2 regions of the Bacillus sp. MN7755 genome follow, and region 2 is predicted to be linked to the other one. Evidence: a T-box and tRNA genes for the amino acid it is inferred to sense, from the RefSeq annotation. Region 2 holds a T-box; the other holds one or more tRNA genes.
The links. A T-box is a leader RNA that pairs with one kind of tRNA and senses whether it is charged. The one in region 2 lies ahead of metG (methionine--tRNA ligase), so its partner is inferred to be a tRNA-Met.

Region 1: it encodes a tRNA-Met, which carries the amino acid that the T-box ahead of metG (methionine--tRNA ligase) is inferred to sense. The anticodon was not compared.

Annotation. Positions count from the first base shown of each region.
Region 1 is NZ_BTRL01000011.1:26,824-31,949, forward strand. It holds gene yabN (bifunctional methyltransferase/pyrophosphohydrolase YabN) at 1-1,073, shown strand, start outside; gene ACYVEC_RS11970 (RNA-binding S4 domain-containing protein) at 1,088-1,363, shown strand; gene yabP (sporulation protein YabP) at 1,443-1,730, shown strand; gene yabQ (spore cortex biosynthesis protein YabQ) at 1,727-2,380, shown strand; gene divIC (cell division protein DivIC) at 2,377-2,736, shown strand; gene ACYVEC_RS11990 (S1 domain-containing RNA-binding protein) at 2,824-3,309, shown strand; tRNA gene ACYVEC_RS11995 (tRNA-Met) at 3,470-3,543, shown strand; tRNA gene ACYVEC_RS12000 (tRNA-Glu) at 3,557-3,628, shown strand; gene spoIIE (stage II sporulation protein E) at 3,888-5,126, shown strand, end outside.
Region 2 is NZ_BTRL01000001.1:123,994-129,119, forward strand. It holds gene ACYVEC_RS00735 (EamA family transporter) at 1-544, shown strand, start outside; gene metG (methionine--tRNA ligase) at 586-2,220, opposite strand; T-box leader at 2,271-2,541, opposite strand; gene ACYVEC_RS00745 (class I SAM-dependent methyltransferase) at 2,656-3,474, shown strand; gene ACYVEC_RS00750 (methyl-accepting chemotaxis protein) at 3,888-5,126, shown strand, end outside.

The sequences.
Region 1 (5,126 bases), on a different contig from region 2:
TTAAGATTGATCCGATTGAAGGATTCCAATTAATTGACGCCACATCATTTGAAAGAGGACAATTAGAATTACGTCAACATTTAATCTTTTGCCAAGTTTATGACGCATTCGTTGCATCAGATGTGAAATTAACATTAATGGAGATGCTACCAGATGATTACGAAGTGTATATCGTAACAGCTGCAGGGACTTCATTTGAACAAGTTAAAAAGGTACCGTTGTACATGTTAGATCATGAAACCGAGTTGAATAATTTAACGAGTGTGTACGTACCACCAGTTCAGGAACGTGCGTCCTTGTATCAACAGTTTGATGTGCTTAGAGAAATTATTGCAGACCTTCGTGGACCAAATGGTTGTCCGTGGGATAAACAGCAAACACATCAATCTTTAAAGAAGTATTTAATTGAGGAAGCTTATGAAGTGTTGGAAGCAATTGATGAAGAGGATGATGATCACTTAGTAGAAGAACTGGGTGATATATTATTACAAGTTATGTTGCATGCCCAAATTGGAGAGGACGAAGGTTGGTTCTCTATAGATGATATTATTCGAACTTTATCTGAGAAAATGGTTCGTCGCCATCCGCATGTATTCGGGAATACGGATGTAAATAATGCCGATGAAGTAATTGCCAATTGGGAAGAAATTAAAAAACAGGAAAAAGGATTCGTGAAAGAATCTGTTTTAAATGGAGTTCCAAAGAGTTTACCACAGTTACTACGCGCTTATGAAATTCAGAAAAAAGCTGGTAAGGTTGGTTTCGATTGGGTTGAAGTACAACCGATGATAGAGAAAGCCTTAGAAGAATGGCAAGAGTTCCAACAAGAAGTTACAAACATGGATGAGGCGAAGATGTTAGGTGAATTTGGCGATTTACTATTTGCGTTTGTTAATATAGCTCGTCATTATAAAATAGATCCAGAAGAGGCGTTACGTTCAACTAATGAGAAATTCGTTGGTCGTTTCTTATTCATGGAAGCAAAGGTAGCTGAAATGAATAAAGAGATGCAAGATTTATCATTAGAGCAGTTAGATGTTTTATGGGAAGAGGCAAAACAAACAGAGCTTTAATAGGGGGATTTAACATGCGTCTAGATAAGTTTTTAAAAGTATCACGTTTAATTAAAAGAAGAACATTAGCGAAAGAAGTGGCTGACCAAGGAAGAATATCAATTAATGGTCAAGTGGCAAAAGCGAGTTCAGATGTGAAAGTAGCTGATGAATTAACAATTCGTTTTGGGCAAAAAATAGTAACTGTAAAAATAAACGAATTGAAAGAAACGACAAAAAAAGAAGATGCAGCAAATATGTATAGCTTAGTTCGTGAAGAAAAAGTAAAGGCTGAAGAAGGCTTGTTCTAAAATCAATTATCTCTTCATACATTACTATTAGCTAGTATAAATGTATGGGGGGATTTACGTGAATAATGGTTACTCACCTATGTCTTCTAATCAACAAAATGTTTCTGTAGAGCATGATATTATTATGCGTGGCAGGCGTGTAATTGATATTACCGGTGTAAAGCAGGTAGAGAGTTTTGATAGCGAAGAGTTTTTACTTGAGACTGTAATGGGCTTTTTAACAATTCGTGGTCAAAATTTGCAAATGAAAAATTTAGATGTAGAAAAAGGTATTGTATCGATTAAAGGGAAAGTTCATGAGATGCTGTATATTGATGAGAATCAAGGGGATAAAACTAAAGGCTTCTTTAGTAAGTTGTTTAAATGAGTCTAACAATTCAGTTGTATACGATGCTCTCAATGATTGGAATGGGTGCTTGGATTGGAGCGTCTTTAGATACCTACCAACGATTTTTAAAGCGTCAAGAACGTAAACGTTGGCTTGTATTTATACATGATATACTATTTTGGATTGTCCAAGCATTATTCGTTTTTTATGTATTGCTTCTTGTAAATGAAGCTGAACTACGTATATATGTATTTTTAGCATTATTATGTGGTTTTGCGGCATATCAAAGCTTATTGAAAGCAGTATATATGAGACTGTTAAATTTTCTCATCTATATTTTTGTGCAAACAACACACTTTTTTGTTCAAATTATACAGCTACTCATGATAAAACCTGTTATTATTATAGCGCAGCTATTTATTGCATTTATATTATTCTTATTTCGTATACTGCTTTCAATTGGACATGTGTTATGGAAAATGGTGATTTGGATATTACTTTTCATATGGAAAGTTTTTTTCTGGCCTGTTCGATTTATTGCTTCGCTCATATGGAAACTTCTCCCTAATCGTGTTAAACTTTTTATAATGAAACATGTAGGGTTCCTGCAATATGTAGCAAAATTGAAGGGACATATCTTCCAATTATGGGAGCGTATAAAAAAGAAGTTAGGGGGACCTCGGAAATGAGGGAACTGAGACAAAGAACAATCGAAAAACAGAGTCCAAATCCTGTTAAAGAGCATATAATACAAACGGATGAGAACAGGAAGCGACTTTATCGCCGTTTAGCGGTTTTTCTTGTCTTTGCTTTTACAATTATTGCGAGTATTAGTGTAACGTTTTATCAACAAAACAGTTCCATTAGAGCAAAAGAAGCAAAAGTTAAGGACATGAAAAAAGAACTGGATTCATTAACGAATAAAGAAAAGAGTCTAAAAGACGAAGTTCAAAAGTTAAATGATGAAGAGTACGTATTAAAGATTGCTAGAAGGGATTATTTCTTCTCTGGAAAAGGGGAGATAATTTTTCCTGTTTCTAAGTAGAGTATGTCTTATTGACACTATATTTTAGGATTATATATAATAAAGTAAAATTTGACTTTTTAACCACTAAGGAGGAGCATTTTTTTTATGTCAATCGAGGTAGGCAGCAAGTTACAGGGTAAAGTAACAGGTATTACAAATTTTGGGGCTTTTGTGGAGCTGCCAGAAGGCTTAACGGGTCTAGTTCATATTAGTGAAGTTGCTGATAATTATGTGAAAGATATTAACGATCACTTAAAAGTGGGCGACCAAGTAGAAGTAAAAGTTATTAACGTTGAAAAAGATGGTAAGATCGGTCTATCTATTAAAAAAGCGAAAGAGCGTGAAAAAACAGAAGGAGATCGTCCACGTGGTGAATACCAACGCGGTGGCGATCAACAACGTTCTGGACGTCCACAACGTAATAATCGTTCTTTCAACAGAGATAACCGTGGCGGTGGTAACGACCGAGCTCCAAAAGAAACATTCGAGCAAAAAATGGCACGTTTCTTAAAGGATAGCGAAGATCGCTTAACTTCTTTAAAACGTAACACAGAATCTAAACGTGGTGGCCGTGGCGCACGTCGCGGATAATCAGAACGTTTAATTCTTAGCATATAGAGAGGTGCCCAGGGCAATTGCTCGGGGTGCTTTTTTATATGTGAAAATATATTTTTAAAAAAGTTTTCAAGATATGTTGACTTTAAATTATATCTGAGGTAAGATACTAATTGTCCGTTAAATAAGACGACATGGCGGTGTAGCTCAGCTGGCTAGAGCGTACGGTTCATACCCGTGAGGTCGGGGGTTCGATCCCCTCCGCCGCTATATTTCATTTAACGGCCCGTTGGTCAAGTGGTTAAGACACCGCCCTTTCACGGCGGTAACACGGGTTCGAATCCCGTACGGGTCATCTAAAAAGATCATGCAAATTTGCATGATCTTTTTTTGTTAAATAAATTAAGACATACGATGCTTCTACAAAATCACCCTATATTTTCTGAATGTTCAATTAAAAATTTAAGGATAAATTACATACCGTGTATATATGTAGAGTTATTTCGAATAAAAAGTCGAACGATTATAAAAGTGAAAACTGTTGTTTTGACAAAAATCCCAATAATCATCTTTTATAATGACAGTAATTAAACTATGCAGGTGGTGTTAAAAATATGCCTAAAGCAGGAAGGAATACTATGAATACAAGTGCATTGGCAATGAATGAGAGTCAGCTTGGAGCAGTAAAGTGGACGAGTAAGTTGCGAATGAAGTTTGAGCAAGTTTTCTTTAGATGGGGATTTATTATTGTTGTTATTGGTTTTCTTTTGGGACGAGCATATATATTAACAAACATTTTACCGTTTGCACTACCGTTTTTTGCTGCTGTTTATGTTATGAAGCGGGATAAAATGCCGCTCGCGTTCTTGGCTCTAATGGGAGGCGCACTTTCAGTTTCGATAGATAATTTATTCTTTACCTTTGCATCTATTTTTACTTTCTTCATTTATAATATCTTCTTTAGTCGATTTACACGTAAAACTGTTGGTCTTGTTCCATTCCAAGTATTTATCTCCGCATTAACCGCACATTTAGTTGTCGTATATTTTGCACAACAAACCGTCACCATGTACGATTTGCTAGTTAGTACGATTGAGGCAGGGCTTAGCTTCGTATTAACTATGATATTTTTACAAAGCGTTCCGCTTTTAGTAGAAAGAAAAGGTAAACAGCAAGCGTTAGAGACAGAAGAAATCGTTTGTTTAATTATATTACTAGCATCTGTTTTAACGGGTACAACAGATTGGTTTGTATATGATGCTTCTATTCAACATATTTTTACTAGGTATTTAGTGCTCGTGTTTGCATTTATCGCGGGGGCCGCTACAGGATCTACAGTGGGGGTTGTAACTGGATTAATATTAAGTTTAGCCAATGTCTCCAGCTTATCTCAACTTAGTCTGTTAGCCTTTTCTGGGTTGCTTGGTGGTTTATTAAAAGAAGGGAAGCGCTTAGGTGTTAGTTTAGGTTTATTAATTGGGACGAGCTTGATTACGTTATATGTAGACAAGCAAACAAACATTGTGACAACCTTAATTGAATCTGGTGTGGCGATTGCTTTCTTCTTATTAACACCGAAACTTGTTATGGATCGTATTGCTAAATTTATGCCAGGCACACAGGAACATTCGCAAGATCAACAACAGTATTTAAGAAGGATGCGTGATGTTACAGCGAATAAGATTAATCAATTTGCCAATGTATTTGCTGCTTTATCTAATAGCTTTTCTGTATATGGATATGTCGAGGAGGAAGATAAAGAGACAGAGGCAGATTTGTTCTTAAGTACAATTACTGCAAAAACATGTCAAACATGCTTTAAAAAGGACCAATGCTGGGTAGTTAACTTCGAC
Region 2 (5,126 bases):
TGAAAAAGTTATATCTATCATTATTTTATTTACTGGTACATTGTTTGCAGGCGGTGTCTTTGAAGGTCTTGGACAAAACTTTTCCATGAAAGGTATTATCTTTGGTCTATTAGCCGCTGCCTCTTTTTCATTCTATGTTTTTGCAAGTGGGCGCGTTGCTACAGAAGTTCCGCCTTATACAAAAAGCTTTCTTATGACAACAAGCGCTACTCTTATCGTATGCCTATTCTTCCCGCCAACCTTTTTAACAGACGGTGCCCTGCAAGCCGGTCTTTGGAAATACGCTTTCTTCCTCGGATTATTCGGTGTTGTCGTACCTGTCATTTGTTTTTCAATTGGCGTACCGAAAGTAGGAACAGGACTTAGTACAATACTAGGAGCAGCTGAATTACCAACGGCCATTATCGCTTCTATTACACTTGTACATGAAGTCGTAACATTCATGCAGTGGATTGGGATAATCTTTATACTACTTGGGATTTTCACTCCTCAGCTACTTACGGCTAGGAAAGGGAAGGAACGGAATAGTATACATACTGCATAACAAAAGACCTTTCATTCACTTGAAAGGTCTTTTTCTCTATCTCACTTTACCGCTCCATATAGTTTCTCTATCTCACACTCAATTTGTTTTACATCGATTCTTTCAAATAATGGCTGCACACTATTAATTTGATTCGGTAACGTATTTTGAGGTTCCCAATTCTTTTTAACAATCGATAATGTGTTTCTAACTCTTTCACTTGAAAATGGTAAAAACGGTTCAAGGAGATTTGCAAAATTAGCGATGAGATACACACAGTTATAAATCGTCTCTTCGCATGAAACTGGATCATCTTCTCGTTGTTTCCACGGTTGTCTCTCATCAAAATATTTATTTGCAAAACGTACTGCATCAAATATTGATTCTAGCGCTACCTTAAATTTAGTTTGCTCAATCGCCTCTCCTACATTTTTATATAATCCTTCTACTTTATCTTTCAGCTCTACATCAATACTTCCCTTTGGTACAATGCCATCATAATATTTTTCAATAAACTTTAATGTCCGGTTTACAAAGTTCCCGTATGCACCTAACAATTCACTATTATGACTGTAAATAAATTCTCGCCATGAAAAATCAGTATCGCGATTTTCTGGTGCATTGACTGTTAAAAAGTAACGAATAGAATCTGGATTATAGCGTTCTAATATGTCAGGTACCCATACTGCCCAGTTTTTACTTGTCGATAATTTTCTTTTTTCAACTGTTAAATATTCATTCGAAACGATATGACGAGGAATTGCCCCTTCTCCTATTCCAAGCAATACCGCTGGCCAAATGATAGAATGAAACGGAATATTATCCTTTCCGTGCACATAATATGTTTTCGCTTCTCTATCCCAAAACTCTTGATCATCTTTCCCTGTTCCTTCAGCCCAATGTTTACTCGCTGAATAATAGCCTGTCACCGCTTCAATCCATACGTAAATTTTTTTATCTTCGTATCCCGATACCGGAATTGGAACTCCGATTGGTAAATCACGTGACACTGCCCTATCTTGTAACCCTTCTTTTACATATCTTTCTGTTAGCTGAATTGCATTGTCACGCCATGTTCCTTTTTGTTTTGCAATTTCTACAGACTCTTTAATTTGGTGCTGAAATGTATGCAATGCGAAATAGAAATGTTCTGTTTCCTGTACTGATGGCGTACTACCACATAACTTACATTTCTTGTCTAACAAATCAAGTGGATCTAAAATAGCAGAACATGCATCACATTGATCTCCTCTCGCTGCTTCATGACAATGTGGACAAATGCCTTCTACATAACGATCAGGTAAAAACTGCGTACACGTTTCGCAATATGCTTGTTCCACTGTTTTTTTATAAATGTAGCCTTCTTCTAATAAACGTAAAAAAACTTTTTGAACCGTTTCATGATGGTGCTCACTATCTGTACGTGTATAGCAATCATACGTAAAACCTAAATCCTGAAAACATCGCTCAAATTCTTCATGATACTTATCAGCAATTTTCTTCGCCGTCACTCCTTCTTGTTTTGCCCTAATTGCAATCGGTGTTCCATTACAATCACTTCCCGAAACATACAACACATTCTCACCTTTTGCCCGGTAATAACGTGCTAAAATATCTCCAGGTAACAAGCTCGCAATATGTCCAAGATGTAACGAACCATTTGCATACGGCCAAGCGCCTCCAATAAAAATACTCATCTTATATTCCTCCTTTAAAATACAAAAAGCCCCGCCCTTATCTTAAAAAAGATAAGGGCGGGGCTGTATAAACAGTCGCGGTACCACCTTATTTCGCCAATTACTCACATAATTAGCCTTAACAAGTACGGAGCTATATGCTCTTATACTGTGGTTTTGATAACGAGTACCAACTCTCGTCGCCGCCTACTATTATCATTTGATAAGTTCAGGACGAAGCTCAAAGGCCATTGTTCAAATGAATATTCTTGCTTCTTCTCAGCTACCGAAGCTCTCTGGAAAGAATGTGTTCATCCTACTTTTCCTTTTCAACGCTTTTACGTATAACATGTATTGTACGACTTAATCACAGAAAAATCAAACTTTTATCCAGAAAGAAAAGGAAATCCCATCCCCCTGCCGAATACCTATACGTTCACAAAAGGAGTGATACGATTGAATCAAAAACAACTAAGCACACGTAATGAAAAAAGCTGGAATGCAGCTGCTTATGAAGCTTGGACGAATCGCCACGGGGCGCCAGCTGATTATGCGAAAAAGCTCATAGAAAATCCTATGCGCGAGGTAGATCACTATTTACCTTACATACAATCTCCAAAAGGAAAACGTATTATTAATTTACTCGGGTCAAAAGGAAATAAAGCCGTCTCTCTTGCTCTTTTAGGGGCTGACGTAACGGTTGTTGATATTTCAGCAAGTAATGCAAAATATGCAAATGAACTTGCTGAAGCAGCCGGTGTCTCTATCCAGTATATCGTTTCTGATGTATTAAATGTCCAACTCTCCGAATCATTTGATATCGTATTGCTGGAACTTGGTGTACTCCATTACTTTCTAGATTTAAAACCGCTCTTCCAAAAAATTGCTACCTTACTTAAGCGAGATGGAATGCTTATTCTTCGTGACTATCATCCTGTTTACACTAAATTATTAGGAGTAGACCATCCCTCATTTCAGGCCAATGGGAATTATTTCGATGAAGAATTAATTGAAGATGATGTTGCTTATAGCATCCTTCTTACAGAAGCGCAGAAAGAATCGTTACCTAAAACAACCATCCGTCGTTGGACGCTAGGAGAAATTATTACAACACTTGCAGAAGAACATTTTAAAATTGAAAAACTAGTTGAAGAACACGGTTCGCATCAAAGATGGGTCTTTCCTTCTACTGCACCGGAAGGAATTGAAGAACGAATACCCGGTCTATATACATTAATTGCGACAGCATGCAAAAAAGGATCCCTTCACGGATAGGATCCTTTTTGCATGCTCACGCATATAAGTTGAGGTTGGAGATTACCATAATTCTGTAGAATAGGACACAAGATATTTCAACATTTCGTCTCTGACTTACGTCGTCAAAAAGGGGTATGACCAACATAACGAAGAGTAATGTTCATAGTTGATACTGATAATCGTTATCAACTAATTAGAAGTATACATGATGTTATTTCAAATTACAATAGTATTTCTAATTTTTATTTATGAACTTTTTGATATACAAATGTATACATTTTAAGAACATTTACTCATATCAATCTGCCATCTTCCATTATCTGCTATAATTTTCATTGAACAGATTAATAACTTCATAATGATGTTTTTATTAATTCTGCTCTTAATATTTATAAATTATAATAAATAGTTTTTAAAAGGCAGGGGTAACGATGAAATATGTTAGTATTCGAAAAAAACTACTCTTCACACTCTTAAGTATTTCTTCTTTATTTAGCATCGCTCTTATTGTTATTCTTTCATTCGCCATGAGCCAAGCAAGTGAAATTGAAACGTTAAAAAATGATGTATCCAAAAGAGCAACAATTTTAAAAGAACGTGGTGATTGGTTCCAAGCACAAGTTGCTGGTTTACAAGAATATTTACTGTCACATGATCAAAAAGGATTAGATAAATTCAACCGAGAAGGAAAAAAACTAGCTGATACTAGAGAAAAAGTAACAAGTGATAAAAAACTTCCAGAAGGAATGAAAGAAGCCATTTTAATGGGAGGAAAATGGCGCAGCGTCATAGATAATGAAGTCCTCCCTCTCGCTCGCGAAGGAAAATGGGAAGAAGCATCCAAAATCGCTTTAGCTCAAACCGATTATGTAAATGACCTTTTAGGTCGTTTTACGAAATATGCAAATGAAGAAAATGATAAACGTGACGCATTAATTACTGACGTAGAGTCTTCTTCATCTCTTATTCAATATATTATTTTCTTCTCACTCATTACATGTACAATAACTTCTATCTTATTAGCATGGTGGTTCTCTGGTAAACTCGTTAAACCGATACGACAAATTGATGAGAAATTAAAAGAATTAGCTTCTCAAGATGGCGATTTAACTGCTAGATTGCACGTAACGAGTAAAGATGAAATTGGTGATATCGCCAATTCCTTTAATCAAATGCTTGCTAACTTACAACGTATAATAAAACAAGTGCAACAAACATCAACAAGTGTAAAAGAAGCGTCTGAAAATGTGTTTATCGAAACAACTTCTTCTATGGAAAACACAGCAAAAACGCAAGAAACTATGAATGCCCTTGAACATAATATTCGTTCACAAGTCTCCAGCATCGAGGAAAGTTCAACTGCAATGGATGATATGACAACGAGTGTTCAGCGTATTGCAGAATCTGCCTCTTCTGTTGCTAGCCTAGCTGTTACAACTTCAGAAAAAGCAGATAGTGGTAATAAAGTCATTGAGAAATCTATTACACAAATGCATACCATTAACGAAGCTGTTAACGCTACATCACAAGTAGTAGCGCGACTCATTACACATACGAATCATATTGATACTGCACTTCAATCCATTTCTAATATCGCGGAACAAACGAATTTGCTCGCTTTAAATGCTTCCATTGAAGCGGCCCGTGCTGGTGAACATGGAAAAGGATTC